Blastopirellula sediminis: one gene and its partner. The protein of the gene in region 2 interacts with the protein of the main gene of each other region in a pairwise test. Links are inferred from orthologs where the notes say so. Each region holds a gene or a part of one and is shown on either strand. Other genes may lie near its edges. The genes, in order: nth and aceE.

Region 1 (8,961 bases), 970 kb from region 2 along the record:
GACGCTGAAAAAGATGCGAGCCGCAATTCATGATTGGCAGCTCGAAATTCGCGACATTGGGTTCTTGCCGGAAGGAGAAATCCATTCGCGGAGCGTCGGCTCTTCGCCGTATGAAATGGGACACGATCCGCAGAAGTACCCGCTCGAAAAGATCCAAGCGACCGCCGAAATGGCGTCGATGATGCAGGCCGACAATCTGCCGGCTCTGCAAAAGCGGCTGAAGGACGACGATAGCGCCGTCCGCTATTGGGGCGCCTTCGGCGTCTTGATGCTCGGACAGTCGGGCGTCGACAAGTCGACCGAACAATTGGAAGCGATGCTGACGGACGAAGCGTACGGCCCGCGGGTCATCGCGGCGGAAGCTTTGGCCGAATACGGTTCGCCGGCCGATCGGGACAAGTCGCTGAATGTGCTGATCGATACCGCCAACATCGCCGAGAACGGCCATTACGCGACGATGTTCGCGCTGAATGCGATCGACGAACTGGAAGAGGTCGCGACTCCGCTGCTGCCGCAGGTACGCACGCTGGAAACCAAGGACAAGAACGTCCCGGGGCGAATGGCATCTTATTGCAGCCGATTGGTGGAGTACATCCTCGCCGATTGATCCGTATCCGTACGGGTTATAACGATTGTGCCGATTCCGAGCGAATTGCGACGTCATTTTTTGACCCAGCCGTGAGAGAACCTAGACTTCGGGTGATTCCCAAAGTTCCCATCCCTCTCGATCTCTTCTCGGCGATACGGCAATGACGAACACTCCGGCGAACGACCTTCTGGCGCGGTTGGCAGGCAAAAACGCTTCTTCTGACGGAGGAAGCGATCCCTGGGCGACGCTCGCCGCAACCACTCCTGCGCACGAACCGGTACAAGAATTCGAAACGGTCGGCGCGGACGAAAAGCTCGACTCGTTGCTCGATCGCTTGAACAAGATGGCGAAAGGGGGACGGGGTGAAGCGGGGGCCCTCGGCAAATCGACGTCTTACGATCGCGATGACGAACCGCTCGACGCGTTCATTCCACGCGAGCCGACCAACGCGCGTGAAGCGGGGCTGACCGATACCGAGATCGAAGCGCTCGCGCTCAAATATCTGGTTTCGCGTGGTGAAGCGAGCGGTCGACAGATTTCCGAACAACTGCGTCTGCCGTTTCTGATCGTCGAAGAGCAGTTGCGGAAGATGAAGTACGACCAGTTGGTCGTCTACAAAGATACGACGGTCGCCAACGACTACGTCTATTACCCGACCGATCTGGGCCGGGAACGAGGGAAGCGTTATTCGGAGCACTGCACCTACTTTGGCGCGGCGCCGGTGACGCTCAACGATTACATCGACAGCGTCAAAGCGCAGTCGCTCGAAAAGCAGCATCCCAGCATCGACGATCTCCGCCGTGCTTTTGAGGATCTGCTCATCAATCCCGAGATGTTCCGCCGCTTGGGCCCGGCCATCAACAGCGGCCGCGGTCTGTTCCTCTACGGTTCGCCGGGTAACGGTAAAACGAGCATTGCCGAGCGGGTGACGCGATCGTTTGGCCAGCACATCTGGATTCCGCGGGCGATCGGCCTCGACGGCGAAATCTTGCGGCTCTACGATCCGAGCAACCACGAAGAGGTTCCGTTGCCGCAAGAAAGCGGGCTGCTCAACAGCGCGAAGCTCGATCGTCGCTGGGTGCGGATCAAACGGCCAACGATCGTCGTCGGTGGTGAATTGACGATGGAGAATCTTGAAATCACCTTCAATACGACGACCGGCATCAGCGAAGCGCCGGTGCAGCTGAAAAGCAACTGCGGCACGCTGGTGATCGACGACTTTGGTCGTCAACGGATGCGGACCGACGAACTGCTCAATCGCTGGATCGTGCCGCTCGAAAAGCGTTACGACTACCTGAATATGGCGAACGGTAAAAAGATCCAAGTTCCGTTCGATCAGTTGGTCATCTTCTCGACCAACCTTGAGCCGAAAGATTTGTGCGACGATGCGTTTTTGCGTCGTATTCCGTACAAGATCGAAGTCACCGACCCGTCGGAAGGAGAATTCCGACAGCTCTTCAAGATCATGTGCCCCTTGATGGGCTTTGAGTATCGCGCGGAAGTGATCGACTACGTCGTGCAAAAGCACTATCAGACGGTCAATCGCCCCTATCGCTGTTGCCAGCCCCGCGACTTACTGCAACAGGTGCGCAACCTGTGCCTGTTCGAGAAAGAGCCGCTCGAACTGTCGCGAGAGCGGTTTGACGCCGCGGTTGAGAACTACTTCGCGGTGATGTAACGAAGTATAGGGCAGGCCGTGCCTGCCGATCTTCTTGCAAACGACATCGGCAGGCTCGGCCTGCCGTACGCGCTGGGCCTGGCAAACGCATTGTTGGGTTTCGCTGCGCTGCACCCAACCTACGGCTGAGGCGCCGGCTCTCTACTTCGGTGGAAAGCCAAAGTTCAGCGGCAGCTGCGGATCTTCTTTTTCCGCGTTGGGGTTTAGCTCTTTGAACAGCAAGCTCGGCTGAATGCCGGTATTGTTCTGGTACTTGTTGCTGACGTACTCGACGATGTCCCCTTTGATCTCGTGGTAGAAGATCTGGCAGATCGGGACGCCGGCGTAGATGCGGATCGGCTGGACGGCGAACATTTCGAGAGTCCAAAAGCCATTGAAGCCGACGTCGCCGAAGCCGGCCGTGACATGGACGAAGAGGCCGAGTCGACCGACTGACGAGCGTCCCTCGATCATCGGGACCAAGTTGTGCGTTTCGGTCCGTTCGACCGTTCGCCCCAGATAAAGCTGATTCGGAGAGAGGACGACCCCTTCTTCTGGAATCCGCAACCGCCGGACGCGATGCGGCTTTTTCATGTCGAGCACGATCTCTTCGTACACCATCAACTCGTCGTGGAGCGTCAAGTTGTAGCTGTTCGGATTGACCCGGTCGTCGTCGTACGGATCGATCTGAATATCCTTGCCGAGACGTGCTCGAATCTCATTCCCTGAAAGGATCATGGGTAGCCGTTTGGGGGCGGTTGGGGGCGAAGCGTACGAAACCGGGGCGCCGCCAGGGCGACCGCCGCATGACCGTGATTATAAAGATGTGGCGAAAAATTGAAATGATCGAACCTCCGCTACACGGCGACCCCCACCTGAGGGCAGAATTTGGCGAAGTGGCACTGATCGCATTTCGGCTTTCTAGCGTCGCAGATCGCGCGGCCGTGATGGATCATGCGATGGGAAAATTGGATCCATTCTTTTTTCGGCAGCAGTTCCATCAACTCTTCTTCAACCTTTACTGCGTCCGTCTTGGCGGTCAGCCCCATGCGGCGGCTCAATCGCCCTACATGCGTGTCGACGACCACTCCGGTCGGCATGTCGAAGGCGGTCCCCAGCACGACGTTCGCCGTTTTGCGTCCGACGCCGGGAAGGGCGACCAAGGCCTCCAGATCTTGCGGAACTTCGCCGTCATAGTCGTCGACCAGCTTCTGCGAGGCCGCTTTGATGTTTTTCGCCTTGTTCCGAAAAAAGCCGGTGGTTTGCACCAACTTCTCAATCTTTGCGATCGGTAGCGCCGCGATATCTTCCGCGGTCGGATATTTGGCGAACAGCTCTTTGGTCACAATATTGACCCGCGCGTCGGTGCATTGCGCCGACAGGATCGTCGCGATCAGCAGTTGATACGGCGTTTCGTAATTCAGTGCGCACTCAGCGATCGGGTAGTCGGTCGCGAGTTGTTTGACGACGCGGCGCGCTTGTTTCTTACGGTCTTCGAGCGAGATTTTCTTCGGCAACGTTCGTTCGGCGGCTGAGAGAAGTGGCGGTTTGACGCATTTTCAAACCTCCGCGGCGATGCGTCAATTGGGGCCGGTTGCAACTCAATAGGCCGATTGCAGGTTTCGCCAGAGTCGCTGGGCGCACTCGGTCGCCTCGCGAGGCGCTTTCCCCGAGCCATAGGCGACTTCGTCATATTGCCGGGCCAGTTCCCGGGCCAAGGGGCCAATTTCGGTGTTGGAGAACTCACTGGCCAAGCGCCGCGCGAATTCCTCCACCGTTTGATCGCTGTCGCGAGGGACCCCCTTGTCGGCGCCCCAGGCCTCCAGCGCCTGGAACGTGTAACGAACAAGTTGTTCCGGCGATCGCTTCTTCGCCCCCGGAGCAAATGGAGACGCGAAAGCAGGAAAGAGAGGGGTTTTGGCGACCGGAGCCGCTTCGGCTGTCGCCAGAACAGGCTGCGTGCGGCGGCCGAAGAGATAGTCCCACAGCTTCCGCATATCGTCGACAAACTTCGCCCAACTCTCGGCGATCTGGGCACGGAACTTCCAAGCGAAATAGAGCGCCGCGAGCGCTACCGCTCCGTAGATGATCAGTTTGACCAGATAACCGAGCGAACCGACGAGGCTCATCAAGTTGAACGGTGGACTGGACGGTTGCGGCGGCTTCGGCGCTTCGCTGGGAGGTTTCGCCGCGTTGTTCTGCGACGATTGGTTTTCGGACGACTTGTTCTCGTTTGGTTGTTGTTCCGACTTGTTGTTGTCGTTCGACTGCTCGCCATCCGATTTTTGCGTGTCCGATTTCTCCCCATCGGACTGCGACTGTTGTTGCGACTTACCAGAATCGGATTTCTGCTCCGACTTCTGATCGGATTGCTGCTGCGCGCTTTGAGAATCGCTCTTTTGGGAGGAAGAGTCGTTCTTCTGATCTCCCTGGTTCTGACTCTTCTGCGACTTGTCGTCGCCGCTTTTCCCTTGATCCGATTTCTTGCCGGAAGAAGATTGTTTGTCGCCGTCTCCTGATTTTGTTTGGGTCTCGCTCTTTTCGCCTTGATCGCCGTCGCCTGCTTCTTTTTGCTCTTTGCCGGCTTGCTGCTGATCGTTCGACTCGGTCGTCCCCTGTTTCTCATCGTCTTGCGTCCCATCTTTGCCGACGGCGTAGTTGGAAGCGGCCCGCTTGAGCATCTCACCGACGCTCGGGATCTTGGCGACTTCATATTCGGCATGCGGCCGCGGCAGGATCGCGGTGACCAGCATCACGACGGCGATCAATACGGCGCCGGTGCCGAGCCAGATGCCGACCATCGACGTCGGCATCTCCAAGTTCCGCTTGCCCAGGTAGCGACGCAGACTGAGAAAGCTGGTCGACATCAACAAGCCGAGGGCCGAGGCGACGTACGTGAAAAGGTAAAGAAACAGCCGCCAGCGGAGACTCGCATCACCGCTTGGTTCGAACGCCTGACCGAGACCAAACAGCGGCAGCGCCGCCATCGAGAAATAAATGATCCAGACGCCAGGGGCGAATCGGGTGGAAGTCGGATCGAGCACATCCCAGAGCCAACTCCGCTTTTTCTCCGGCTCTTCGTCGGCTGCGACCTGAGTTTGCGGCGGCGTTTTTTCTGGTTCGCTGCCGAGGCTGTCAAAATCGGCCCCGATCCACTGCATCAACCCTTTTTGCGACGTGTCGCGGGAGTCGTCGACCAGCGTGCAGTCGAAGGTCAATCGGTTGGCGCACCACCAGATCACGACCAGCAGAATCAGGCCGAGCCAGACGGCGTCGGGGACAAATCTCCACAGGGCCAGCAGCATTACGAATGCGAAGATCCCGCCGAGCCGCCCTGACTTTTCAAATCCTTCTTCGATCGTCAATCGCGACAGCAACACGCAGGCGAAGACGAAGTCTCCCATGATGAACTGCATGCGGCCCATATACGGTCCGCGGTAGAACAACTCGAGCAGAAACAGCACCAAACTGCCGACCAATAGCATGATCAGCGCCGGATTAATGGCGATGACCGCGTAGTCGAGTTCAGTTTGTCGTTTGCCCATTACTTTCGCCAAGTTGCTAGAACCACGAGAACGCTTGTTCCTGGCAGATGGTGCTGATGTTTTCCAGGTTGTTCAATTGGCGACAACGAATTCCCTCCGCCAGCAGTTTACCAGCCGCTTGGGCGAATTCGTATTCGTCAAAAATGTTGATGATGGCGGTGACGGTGTATCCGGCGCGGCGGAGATTGCCGAGCGCCAACGCCGTTTCGACCGTCGTCTCGGTCAAGACGGCGATGACCGTCGCGTCGCGGGGAATGCGACTGACCGTCTCGGTGATCAGTTGCGACATCGTCAGGCCGTCGGTCATTTCGGCCCGGGCCAGCATCTTGCGAATCAGCGCCATCTGCTCGTTGCCGCGGCGCGTTTGGACCAACTGCGGCACGAGATGGTCGTTGTTTTTTTCGACGTTGGCGACCGAGCGGGCTTCCGCCCGACTTTTCACTTCGGTGACCAGCGTTTCGCGCTTGATTCGCTCGGCGGCGTCGCGAGCGTTGGTAACCAGGCCAACTTGCTGGCCGGTCTCTTGCACCGCGCCGGCGATCGCGACCGCCAGCGAGATCGCCATTTCGGAGCGGATCGGCTCGTGCTGCGGTGCGAAGCTATCTTTGTGGAAGTCGAGGACGATCGTCGCGCCGGCGATGCTCGACGGTTCATAGACCTTGCTATGAAGCACGCCGGTCCGTGCGGTGGCGGACCAATTGACCCGGTTGATCGGATCGCCGGCCTGATAGGCGCGGACCCCGGCGATCCGAGTCGGATCTTCAAACAACCGATGGGTCATCTTGATTTCCCCCATCGGACGTCGCGACGCGATGTCGAACCCGTCGAGCGGAATTACTTTCGGCAGCACTTGCAGGTAATCAGGCGGCGCCAGGACGCGAAACAGCCGATAGAGCCCGAACAAGTCGCCGGTCTCGAGCATCGCTGGGCCGATCGGAAAATAACCGCGCCGATTGCAGCGGAGTTGGTAGTAAAACGACTTTGACTTCCGTGGGCCGAGCGAAGCGAGCGTGATCCGATCGCCGCTCGTCTCCAGGGCCGGAGGGCGATGCAGCGTCGCGCGGCGGGGAAGCGTATCTTCGACCAGCAGCCAGGGAATCGGCAGCGCCCCGGTGTTAGTGACCGTCACGTTCACCGCGATCGCGTCCCCTTCTTCCACTTCCAAGCGATTGACCGACCGGGTGATCGACAAGTGCCGCGACCAATAGCGAGTCAGCAGCCGACTGGCGATCATCACCGCCAGCAGGGCGTACATCGAATAGACGAGCAGGCTCAGTCCGAATAGGGACGAGATGATCAGAATCAGGATGGCGCCGACAAACCAGCGCACTACACTCGGGCCTCCATATCAAGAACCGGCGCCGGTACCGCGCTGACGATGTCGTCGAGCACTTCGGCGGCGGTGATTTTGCGGAGCCGACTCTCCGGCTTCAGAATCATGCGATGCGTCATCACCGGCGCCAGGATCCGTTTCACATCGTCGGGCGAAACGAACTTGCGTCCCAAAATCGCCGCCAGCGCTTGCGAAGCGCGGAACAGGGCGATCGATGCGCGGGGACTGCCGCCGAGCGCCAAATGTTCGTGCTTACGCGACTGATGGACGATTTCGAGAATGTAACGGCGAACTTTGTCGTCAATGTGAATCGTGCGAACCGCTTTCTGGCAGGCGACCAGTTCTTCGGCCGAAACGACCGGGCCGATCGCATCCAACGGGTTGCCGCTTTCGAGCGCGCCGAGCATTTTCATCTCGTCGTCCATGCTGGGATAGCCAAGACTGAACTTCATCAGAAAGCGGTCGAGCTGCGCTTCGGGAAGGGGAAAGGTCCCTTCGTGATCGATCGGGTTCTGAGTGGCGATGACCAGAAAGGGCGGATTGAGCGTGTGCGTCGTTCCATCAACCGTGACGCGCGACTCGGCCATCGCTTCTAGCAGCGCCGCTTGCGTACGCGGCGTGGTTCGGTTGATTTCGTCGGCGAGCACGATGTTGGCGAAGATCGGTCCCGGACGAAATTGAAACTCGCTCGTCTTCTGATTGAAGATTGATGCGCCGGTAACGTCGGTCGGCAACAAGTCGGGCGTGCACTGCACGCGCTTCAACGTGCAGCCGACGCTCTTGGCCAACGTGCGGGCTAGCATCGTCTTCGCGACGCCTGGTACGTCTTCCATCAGGACGTGCCCTTCGGCCAACCAGGAGACGAGCGAGAAGACGATTTGCTGTCGCTTTCCCATGATGACCCGTTCCGAATTGGCGATGATTTTTTTGGCGATCGAAGCGACGTCCATGGGCGAATTCACGAGATAAGGTTTGCAAGCGAATTAATGGCAGGAGGAGGAACTCTCATTATGCCCGGAAAAGCGAAATGACGCTTGCATAACGCGTGAAATCGAAAAGGAGAATTTTGGGAAATCCGATGTGAAAATTTGGACGATTTCGACAGTCAAATTTGATTGTTCTTGACCACCCGCCGATCAAAGGATTAGAATTCGGACTACCGCTGAAGAGGGAGGAGAGGCAAGCCATACCTTTTCATATTTGTTATGCAGGGGCTTATATCATGTCAGGGCGCATGAAGATCACGTTTTTGCTAGCGACGTTGATCGTTTCTGGGCTTACAAACTACGCGCAAGCTCGCATTTGGGTCGACGCCGAAGGACGTTCGGTCGACGCTGAATTCATCAAAATCGAAGGGAACACGGTTCATCTTCGCCGGAATGATACCGGCGCAGAGATCGAGGTCCTGTTCGCCAAGTTTAGTGAGGCCGACAAACGTCGTCTGGCGGTCCTGCGCGATCAAGCGGAAGGGACGAATTCGGCCGCGGATGACGCGGAAATGCCGGCCGATTACGCTTCGAGCGTCGGCAGCGACACGGCCGGTGACAAGGCCAGCGAATCGAAGAGCGACGTGTCGGAAGCCGACGCTCGTCGTGAACTAAGCCGGTCTCGCAAATGGACCGACGAAGACGGCAATCAGATTCAGGCCAAGTTCGTCCGCATCCATGACGGCAACGTGATTCTGTTGCAAGGGAACAAGGGGCACAACGTCGACTTCTACAAGTTGTGCGATGCCGACCAGGACTACCTCCGAACGCAGTTGACAGCGCTCGGCCAGGAAGACGACGTTCCGCCGGTCGTCGTGAAGAGCTATAGCCCGTCGGTCGGCGCCAATGGC
Region 2 (9,280 bases):
GGAATCGTTTGCCGGAGATGTAACCGCCGAACGCGTCACCCAGGCGATCGCCGCGTTCGAGCGGACATTGCTGGCGGCCGAAACGCCCTACGACCTGTTTCGCAATGGGCGGGCGACTGCAATGGACGACCAAATGTCCCGCGGATCGGGCGTCTTTTTCTCGCGGGCCAATTGCGGCGACTGCCATATCGCAAAAGTGCTTACCGATCATCAATTCCACGACACAGGGATTGGGGCGTCCCCCCAAAAGATCCGTACTCCAATGCTGCGCGACTTGGAGCGAACAGCCCCGTATATGCACGATGGAAGTTTGACGACCCTAAGGGATGTCGTCGATTATTACGATCGCGGCGGAAATCGACGCGACGGACTCGATGTGCGGATGCGACCGCTCGGGCTCAGCAAATCCGAGAAAGAGGATCTCCTCTATTTCCTGGAGGCGGGACTTCGCAGTCGTAACTATCCAGGCAGGGAAACGGACGCGGGTATGGCGTCGGCGACAAACTCCCCGTAAAACGGGAAATTGTTGCTCGTGCGTGAAGCTTTGGCGGAATCTGGGTAATTTAGCCGGAAACGTTTTCCGCCCCCTGCGAATGTTCGCTACAATACCGAGCGGAAATTGGACGTAAATCATTGCTAGTATTGGGTCTCCGCCTGAGCGGAGCGTCGTCATGCAGCCAGACGACATGGCCGTATCAGACTTTACCGCCAATCAGTCGGTAGTGGTCTATCCAACCTACGGTTACCCGTCTGCCGACGGCAGACGCTGGGTCGTGGAAGTTCATGGCTGCGTCTTTGAGAAGGTGCCGGACAACCTTCCTCGCTGGATTATGCTGCGACTGTTGGCGCGTCTGATGGATGCGACTCCGGAAGACCTGCAGACTGAGATCTTCCAGCAGCGAATCCTGGGATTCACCGTCTATAAGCACCGTGGCAAGCAGATCGTCGTCGAGATCGGCAATCGTCGCTATCGCCTGACCGAGCGATCGGCCAAGAACGGGCAGTTCCGCGGTCGCGTGGAGTTGGACCGGGACGAGGTCGAGCCGTTTATCGAATCGGGGCCGGCCGGCGTCTTTCTGCCGTTTCGCGTCGTCCTCGACTCAGACGATTCGCGGTCGTTCGTCTCGCGGATTCAACTGCTCGAGCACGCGGGGATGTCGATCATTTCCGACATCGACGACACGGTAAAGCACACCGACGTCGCAACGCGTAAGTCGATGCTGGCGAACACGTTTTTGCGTGAATTCAGCACCGTGCCGGGCATTACGGACCTGTTCAAAACCTGGGAAGAGCAGGGCGCCGCGTTTCATTACGTGACCTCCTCGCCGTGGCAGCTATTTTTGCCGCTGTCCGAGTTGTTCCTCTCGGAAGGTTTGCCGGGCGGGACCTTCCATATGAAGTCGATCCGTTTTCGCGATCCGAGCGTTTTGCGGCTATTTATTGCCCGTCGGTGGGGGAAGCGGAAGGCGATCAAGCACATTTTGCAGACCTTTCCCTGTCGCAAGTTTGTGCTCGTCGGCGATTCCGGAGAAAAAGATCCAGAAACTTACGGCGTGATTGCCCGCAAATTTCCCCAGCAGGTCGATCGGATCTATATCCGCGATTTGAGCGGGAAAAACTCGCATCCGGCCCGCTATGCCCGGGCGTTTCACGGGTTGCCGGAGCAGCTATGGCAGGTCTTCCGCGAACCGAGCGAGATCGGCGATCGGGCCCTATCGGCTCCCGACTTTCCGCAGATATCCAGCCGGTTTGCGTGAAGTCAACAAAAAGGGGATCGGGCCTCTTGCCAGGTCGAAGTCTTTGTGGCACGATATGCGGTTTATCTGTGGGCCCGCCGTCAGGCCAGGAGAACTTCGAGTTCCCGCCCACTGCGAAACGAATTTACATTTCGATCGCCTTGTGCGGTCGCCGTCGAACCGAAATCAGGAGTAGTTGATGGGCCACTATACCGGTCCTAAGGCCAGGATTAACCGTCGCTTGGGCGGCGTGATCTACGAGAACCGTGGCGCGATCAAGGGTTACGATCGTCGTGCGACTCCGCCTGGCATGCACAACCGTCCTCGACGCCCGTCCAACTACGGCGCCGCGTTGATGGAAAAGCAAAAGATCAAGCATTATTACGGCTTGGGCGAACGCCAGCTGCGTCGTTACTTCGAAACCGCGAAGCACATGAAGGGGAACACCGGCGAACAGCTGTTGATCCTGTGCGAACGCCGTCTCGATAACGTCGTCCGTCGCGCCGGCCTGGCTTTGACCCGTCCGCAAGCTCGCCAGGGGATCGTTCACGGTCACTTCCTGGTCAACGGCGCCAAGGTCGACAAGCCGTCGTACCAACTGCGTCCGGGCGACGTGGTCAGCGTCCGCAATCGCGAGAAGCTGCAGATCCTGTATCGCAGCATTCTGGGCGAAAACGGCAGCCAGATCGCCGCGTTCGTTTCCCAAGATCAGGAAACGTTGTCGGCGACCTTTGACTCGATTCCGACGGCTGAAGACGTCAGCTTGCCGGTAGACGTCAACATCGTGGTCGAATTTATGTCGCGCTAACCCCGACGACTCGTTCGCCAAGCAATTACGAATTTCCAAGGGATTTTTAGGTGTGACCCACATCGAAGAATCCCTTTTTTTATGTCCCAGCCATCGAACTTTCGCTTCGATCGTTAGACAAGCGCTGAAAGAAACGACATGAGCCACACGCAGCTTGCTGTTTTGGGAGGTGGTCCTGGTGGATACGCCGCCGCCTTTCTCGCCGCCGACCACGGTATGGAAGTCACCTTGATCGAGCAGGAGCCGCGTCTCGGCGGTACCTGTTTGTTGCGAGGTTGTATTCCGTCGAAGGCTTTGCTTCACGTCGCCAAAGTCATTGACGAAACGTACGAACTGCACGACGACTGGGGCGTGTCGTTCGGCGCTCCGCAGATCGATCTCGACAAACTGCGTGCCCGCAAAGACAAGGTCATCGAAACCATGTCGGCCGGGCTGAAGCAGCTGGCCAAACGCCGCAACGTCACCGTGATTCAGGCTCGCGGCAAGTTTCTCGACAGCAACACCTTGGAATTGACCGGCGATAGCCCGACGATTCCGGAAGGGGGCAAGCTGACCTTCGACAAATGCGTGATCGCGACCGGTTCGGTCGCTGCGGTTCCGCCGGCCTTCCAGGTCGACTCGGATCGCGTCATGGATTCCACGGGCGCTCTGCAGTTGCAGGAAGTGCCGGAAACGATGCTGGTCATCGGCGGCGGTTACATCGGTCTCGAAATGGGGAGCGTTTACGCTAACCTCGGCACGCAGGTCAGCGTCGTCGAATTGACCGACGGTCTGCTCCCGGGCGCCGATCGCAACCTGGTGAAGCCGCTGCAGAAGCGGATTGAAACCTTGTTTGAAGGGCGTCTGCACCTCAACACGAAGGTCGGCTCGATCGGCATTCGCGGCGAAAAGGTCGAAGTCGCGTTTGAAGGTCCCGGCAAGTTCGGCACCGAAAAGTACGATCGCGTCCTGGTCTCGATCGGTCGCTGGCCGAACACCAAGGACATCGGTCTGGAAAACACCAAGGTCGTCGTCGACAAGCGCGGCTTTATCGCCGTCAACGGTCAGCTGCAAACCGACGATCCGAAGTTGCTCGCGATCGGCGACGTGACCGGCAACCCGATGCTCGCTCACAAAGCGACGCACGAAGGCCGCACCGCGATCGAAGCGCTGCTCGGTCATCCGGTTGAATTCAAGCCGGCCGCGATCCCGGCGGTGATCTTCACCGACCCGGAAATCGCCTGGGCTGGTCTGATGGAAGAAGAAGCGAAGGCGGCCGGTCGCGAAGTCGAAGTCGTGATGTACCCGTGGGCCGCCAGCGGTCGCGCCCAGTCGCTGGGTCGCTCGGACGGCATGACCAAATGGATCGTCGACCCGACCACCAAGGTGGTTCTGGGCTGCGGCATCGTTGGTCCCGGCGCCGGCGAACTGATCGGCGAAGCGGTCCTGGCGATCGAGATGCGGGCCGAAGTGGGCGACATCGCCGCTTCGATCCACCCCCACCCGACGCTGAGCGAAACCGTCATGAATGCGGCCGAAGTCTTCTTTGGAACGGCGACCGAGATTTACAAGCCGAAACGCTAGGCGACGTAAGTCTTTACGGCGTATGGAATTGCAAAGGGCTCCCGATTTCGGCGTGGAGCCCTTTTCTAACGCGGCGTTCTGACGGAGAATACCGGAACGTACGATTGTGTGAATTGTGCCGCAACATCGGGTGGGGCGAAGTCTGCCTCCCTAGCGTCCAAAGTGAACAGCGGCCTATACTTACAAACTCATTCAGGGTTGGACATTTACGGATGTTCGCCCCGAATCTGACTGCTGGATCGGATTTACCGCCTTCTGAAAAGGAGTGGGCGGTCGTGGCGTCCCAAATTGGCGCCTCCGCAGTTTCCAAATAGCAAGCGAGGAAATATTGATGGCAGAAGCCAAGTTGATGCCCGCCGAGGAAAACATTTTGCGTCAAAATCCGGCGGCTCACTCGCAAGATACCGACCCGAGCGAAACCAAAGAATGGATCGACTCGCTGGATTACATCATTGAGAGCAAAGGGGGCGATCGGGTTCGCTACCTGCTTTCAGCTCTTGAAAACCGTGCTCACGCTCGCGGCGTCGATCTGCCGTTTGCCGCGAACACCCCGTACATCAACTCGATTCACGTCAGCCAGCAGCCGGTTTATCCGGGCAACCGCGAATTTGAACGCCGCATCAAGAGCGTCATTCGTTGGAACGCCATGGCGATGGTGACCCGAGCGAACCGCGACTTTAGCGGTTTGGGCGGTCACATCTCGAGCTACGCTTCGGCCGCGACGCTGTACGAAGTCGCCTTTAACCACTTCTTTCGCGGTCGTCACGGCGGTTACGAAGGGGATCAGGTTTACTTCCAAGGTCACGCTTCGCCGGGCATTTACGCTCGCGCCTTCGTCGAAGGTCGCTTGACCGAAAAGAACCTGGAGAACTTCCGCCGCGAACTGCAGGACGTGCAAGGTCTTTCGTCCTATCCGCACCCGTGGCTGATGCCGGACTTCTGGGAATTCCCGACTGTTTCGATGGGCTTGGGACCGATCTGCTCGATCTACCAGGCGCGCTTCAATCGCTACATGCAAGATCGCGGCATCAAGAAGACCGACGGCACGCGCGTCTGGGCCTTCTTGGGCGACGGCGAATGCGACGAGCCCGAAACGTTGGGCGCGATCAGCCTGGCGGCTCGCGAAGGTTTGAACAACCTGACCTGGACCATCAACTGCAACCTGCAGCGTTTGGACGGTCCGGTTCGCGGTAACGGCAAGATCATCCAGGAACTGGAAGCGGTCTTCCGTGGCGCCGGCTGGAACGTGATCAAAGTGATCTGGGGTAGCGACTGGGATCCGTTGCTCGAAGCCGATCAATCGGGCCTCTTGGTCAAGCGGATGGAAGAAGTGGTCGACGGCCAGTACCAGAAGTACGTCGTCATGCCGGGCTCGTACATCCGCGAGCACTTCTTCGGCAAGTATCCGGAACTGCTCGAACTGGTGAAGTCGTACTCGGACGAACGTCTCGAGAAGATGCTCCGCGGCGGTCACGATCCGGCGAAGGTTTACGCCGCCTACAAGGCTGCCGTCGAGTGCACCAACAAGCCGACCGTCATCCTCGCCAAAACGGTGAAGGGTTACGGCCTGGGCGAAGCGGGCGAAGGCCGCAACGTCACGCACAACCAGAAGAAGCTGAACGAGAAAGAACTGGCCGACTTCCGCAACCGCTTCAGCATTCCGATCTCGGACGAAGAAGTGGTGAAAGCGCCGTTCTATCGTCCGCCGGAAGGCAGCGCCGAGATGAAATACCTGGTCAAGCGTCGCGAGGCGCTGGGCGGGTTCATGCCGACGCGTCCGACCGACAGCCCGAAAATGGACGTTCCGGCTCTGGCCGACTACCAAGAGTTCCTGGGCGATAGCGGCGGCAAAGAACTGTCGACCACGATGGGCTTCGTCCGTTTGCTCAGCAAGCTGGTCAAAGACAAGAGCATCGGTAAGAACATCGTGCCGATCGTTCCGGACGAATCGCGTACCTTCGGTATGGAAGGTATGTTCCGCCAGATCGGCATTTACGCTCACGGCGGCCAGCTGTACGAACCGGTCGACTCCGATCAGTTGATGTACTACAAGGAAGCCAAAGACGGTCAGATCCTGGAAGAAGGGATCACCGAAGCGGGCTCGATGTCGTCGTTCATTGCGGCGGGCAACGCCTACTGCCAGCACGGCATTAACATGGTGCCGTTCTTCATCTACTACTCGATGTTCGGCTTCCAGCGCGTCGGCGACTTGGTTTGGGCCGCTGCGGATACCCGCGCCAAGGGCTTCCTGATCGGCGGTACCGCGGGGCGCACCACGCTGAACGGCGAAGGTTTGCAGCACCAGGACGGCCATAGCCACCTGAACGCGATCGCCTTCCCGACCGTCCGTTCGTACGATCCGGCCTTCGCCTACGAAACGACCGTGATCATCTTCGACGGTATGAAGAAGATGTACGTCGACGGCGAAACCGCGATGTACTACATCACCGTCGGTAACGAAAACTACGCGATGCCGGCGATGCCCGAAGGCGCCGAAGAAGGGATCGTTCGCGGGATCTACAAGTACAACTCGCTCGACGCCGCCAAAGGCAAGAATCGCGTGCAGCTGTTCGGCAGCGGTCCGATTCTGCGTTGCGTCCTCGAAGCGCAGCAGATCCTGGCCGACAAGTACCAGGTCTCCAGCGACGTGTGGAGCGTCACCAGCTACACCGAGTTGCGTCGCGACGCTCACGCGTGCCAACGCTGGAACATGTTCCACCCGACCGAAGAGCCGCGCAAGTCGTACCTCGAACAAGTGATGGAAGGGGTCGAAGGACCGTTCATCGCTTCGAGCGACAACGTCCGCGCGTTGCCGGAACAGATTCGCGATTATCTGCCGGGCAATTTGTTGGCCCTCGGTACCGACGGCATGGGACGCAGCGAAACTCGCGAAGCGCTTCGCCGTCACTTCGAGATCGACGCGGCTTCGGTCGTGATCGCCACCTTGTATCAATTGTTCCGCGAAGGGAAGCTCGACGCCAAAAAGGTCGCCAAGGCGATTAAGGACCTCGACTACAACCCGGAAAAGGTCGATCCCTACTTCGCGTAGGCGGCTTTTCGCGAACTCTCCCTAACATCGATATCGACTCCGCCGGAGCAACATCATGGCGACAGAAGTTAAATTGCCCGAACTGGGCGATGGCATTGAATCAGGCGACATTCTCTCGGTCTACGTCTCGGTTGGAGACGTCGTCACGAAGAATCAAAATATTCTCGAACTCGAAACCGACAAAGCGACCGTCGAAATCCCGACCACCGTCGCCGGCAAAGTGACCAAGGTTCATATCGCCGCCGGCGATAGCGTGCCGATCGGCGGAACGTTGATCTCGGTCGAAGCGGCCGAAGGCGCCGCCGCCGAAGCCAAGCCGGCTCCGGCCGCGCCGAAGACGGAAGCCCCCAAGGCCGAACCGAAAAAGGAAGAGCCTGCTCCGAAAGCGGAAGCTCCGAAGCCCGAGCCGCCGAAACCGGCGCCGACTCCCGCTCCGGCCGCTCCGAAACCGGTCACTCCGGCTCCGCAGCCGGTCGTCGCTTACGAAGCGCCGGTCGCCGTCGCGACTTCGACCGAAGGTTTGATCTACGCCGAAGAAGATGACGTTCCGGCCGGTCCGGCGATTCGTCGCTTCGCTCGCGAAGTTGGCGTCGATCTCCGCTCCGTGCAGGGGACCGGCGAGAATGGTCGCGTCACCCGTGACGATGTGTTGGCCACCGTTCGCAAACTGAGCAAAGCCGGCGGCAAAGCGGCCGCCACGGCGACTGCCGCCGCTCCGGCCAAGGCCGAAAAGCCGATCGCTCCGCCGTCGGTTGTTCCGCCGGGCGAACAAGGCCAAGACAATTACGGCTCGGTCCGCATCGAAAAGATGGCGAAGATCCGCAAGACGATCGCCGCCCAGATGAGCCTGTCGTGGACCACCGCACCGCGCGTCACCAACTTTGACGACGCCGACGTCACCGCGCTCGAAGCGCTCCGTCAGCAAAGCAAAGACGATTACGCCGAAGCGGGCGTCAAGCTGACCTCGATGGCGTTCCTGGTCAAAGCGGTCGCCTTGGCGCTGCGAAACAATCCGGCGCTGAACGCCGTGATCGACATGGAAAACGCCCAGGTCATCTACAAGGAATACGTCAACGTCGGCATCGCCGTCGACTCGGAACGTGGCCTTGTCGTGCCGAACATCCGCAGCGCCGATCGCCTGCCGATTCCGGAAATCGCTCGCGAAGTCCAGAAGCTGGCCAACGACGTCCGCACCGGTTCGTTCTCGATGGACCAGATCCGCGGCGGAACCTTCACCATCAGCAACCTGGGCGCGATCGGCGGGACCTACTCGACCCCGATCATCAACGTCCCGGAAGTGGCGATCCTGCTGGTCGGCCGCAGCCGCAAGCTGCCGGTCGTCGTCAATGACCAGATCGTTCCCCGCATGATGATGCCGCTGAGCCTGTCGTACGACCACCGCCTGGTCGACGGCGCCACGGCCGCTCGCTTCCTGAACGAGATCAAAACCTATCTCGAAGCTCCGAGCCGATTGCTGTTGGCTCCGTAAGCTTTGAATGACGCTAAGAAAAAAGCTCGCCATAATTGGTGAGCTTTTTTTGTGCGCATCGATTCGGTTGGTTCAACGCAATGGGATTCGCAACCAATCGCATCGTATTTGCAAAGATTGCGCTATTCCGGCGTCGTCTCCAATTCATCAATCCCGAAGACCCCATTTCCGGTCGCGGTCTCAATTTCACGACGCGTGCGCGGCTTTTCCAGGTCGAGCCAGTTCGGTATCGGATAGCGGACGACCAGGTCGAGCAGATCTTCGGCCATCAGCGTCTCGATGAGTTGGTCCTTTAACCATTCCCCGTCCTCGATTCTTTGCGTGATTGAGTCTCCTCCGTTGTCTGTGCCGTCGACGTAGCGGCTGTAGAGCAAAAAGCCGGGATCACGCCGCTCATAGATCAGTCGCTCGGTCGGTAGATACAGGTCGATCGTCAAATCGAGATCGAGCAGTTCGGCTAATCGATCGAGCGATTTGGGATATTCGTCGTTCGTCGCTCGATATTGCTGTAGCGCCGTCGTAACTTGCAGCAAACGGAGCTCTTGACGGCAGCGGTTCCAATTTCGTTTTTGATCGATCCATTCGCTCGCCCAGTGGGCGTAGGTCATATCGGCGATGAAGACGCCGCGAACCGA

The links.
Region 1: the proteins of aceE (region 2) and nth interact in binary tests that used the Escherichia coli proteins (3 or more experiments, as listed by UniProt). The link is inferred for Blastopirellula sediminis from one-to-one orthologs.

The regions. Positions count from the first base shown.
Region 1 is NZ_JAJKFT010000004.1:1,096,644-1,105,604, forward strand. What follows is about bases 1,934-4,920. They hold nth (endonuclease III), read right to left. Parts: upstream 3,764-4,920; coding sequence 3,104-3,763; downstream 1,934-3,103. Other genes in these bases: LOC68_RS08180 (AAA family ATPase), read left to right, coding at 1,934-2,267; dcd (dCTP deaminase), read right to left, coding at 2,409-2,984; LOC68_RS08195 (DUF4129 domain-containing protein), read right to left, coding at 3,848-4,920. Also shown: sulfatase-like hydrolase/transferase, read left to right, coding at 1-607; more of AAA family ATPase, read left to right, coding at 750-1,933; more of DUF4129 domain-containing protein, read right to left, coding at 4,921-5,791; DUF58 domain-containing protein, read right to left, coding at 5,808-7,121; AAA family ATPase, read right to left, coding at 7,121-8,074; SHD1 domain-containing protein, read left to right, coding at 8,347-8,961. UniProt on the Escherichia coli protein: DNA repair enzyme that has both DNA N-glycosylase activity and AP-lyase activity. The DNA N-glycosylase activity releases various damaged pyrimidines from DNA by cleaving the N-glycosidic bond, leaving an AP (apurinic/apyrimidinic) site.
Region 2 is NZ_JAJKFT010000004.1:124,226-133,505, forward strand. The notes cover bases 4,051-7,356. They hold aceE (pyruvate dehydrogenase (acetyl-transferring), homodimeric type), read left to right. Parts: upstream 4,051-4,438; coding sequence 4,439-7,156; downstream 7,157-7,356. Other genes in these bases: lpdA (dihydrolipoyl dehydrogenase), read left to right, coding at 4,051-4,107; LOC68_RS04355 (dihydrolipoamide acetyltransferase family protein), read left to right, coding at 7,212-7,356. In the rest of the region: cytochrome-c peroxidase, read left to right, coding at 1-514; phosphatidate phosphatase App1 family protein, read left to right, coding at 672-1,757; rpsD (30S ribosomal protein S4), read left to right, coding at 1,936-2,544; more of lpdA, read left to right, coding at 2,683-4,050; more of dihydrolipoamide acetyltransferase family protein, read left to right, coding at 7,357-8,645; hypothetical protein, read right to left, coding at 8,768-9,280. UniProt on the Escherichia coli protein: Component of the pyruvate dehydrogenase (PDH) complex, that catalyzes the overall conversion of pyruvate to acetyl-CoA and CO(2).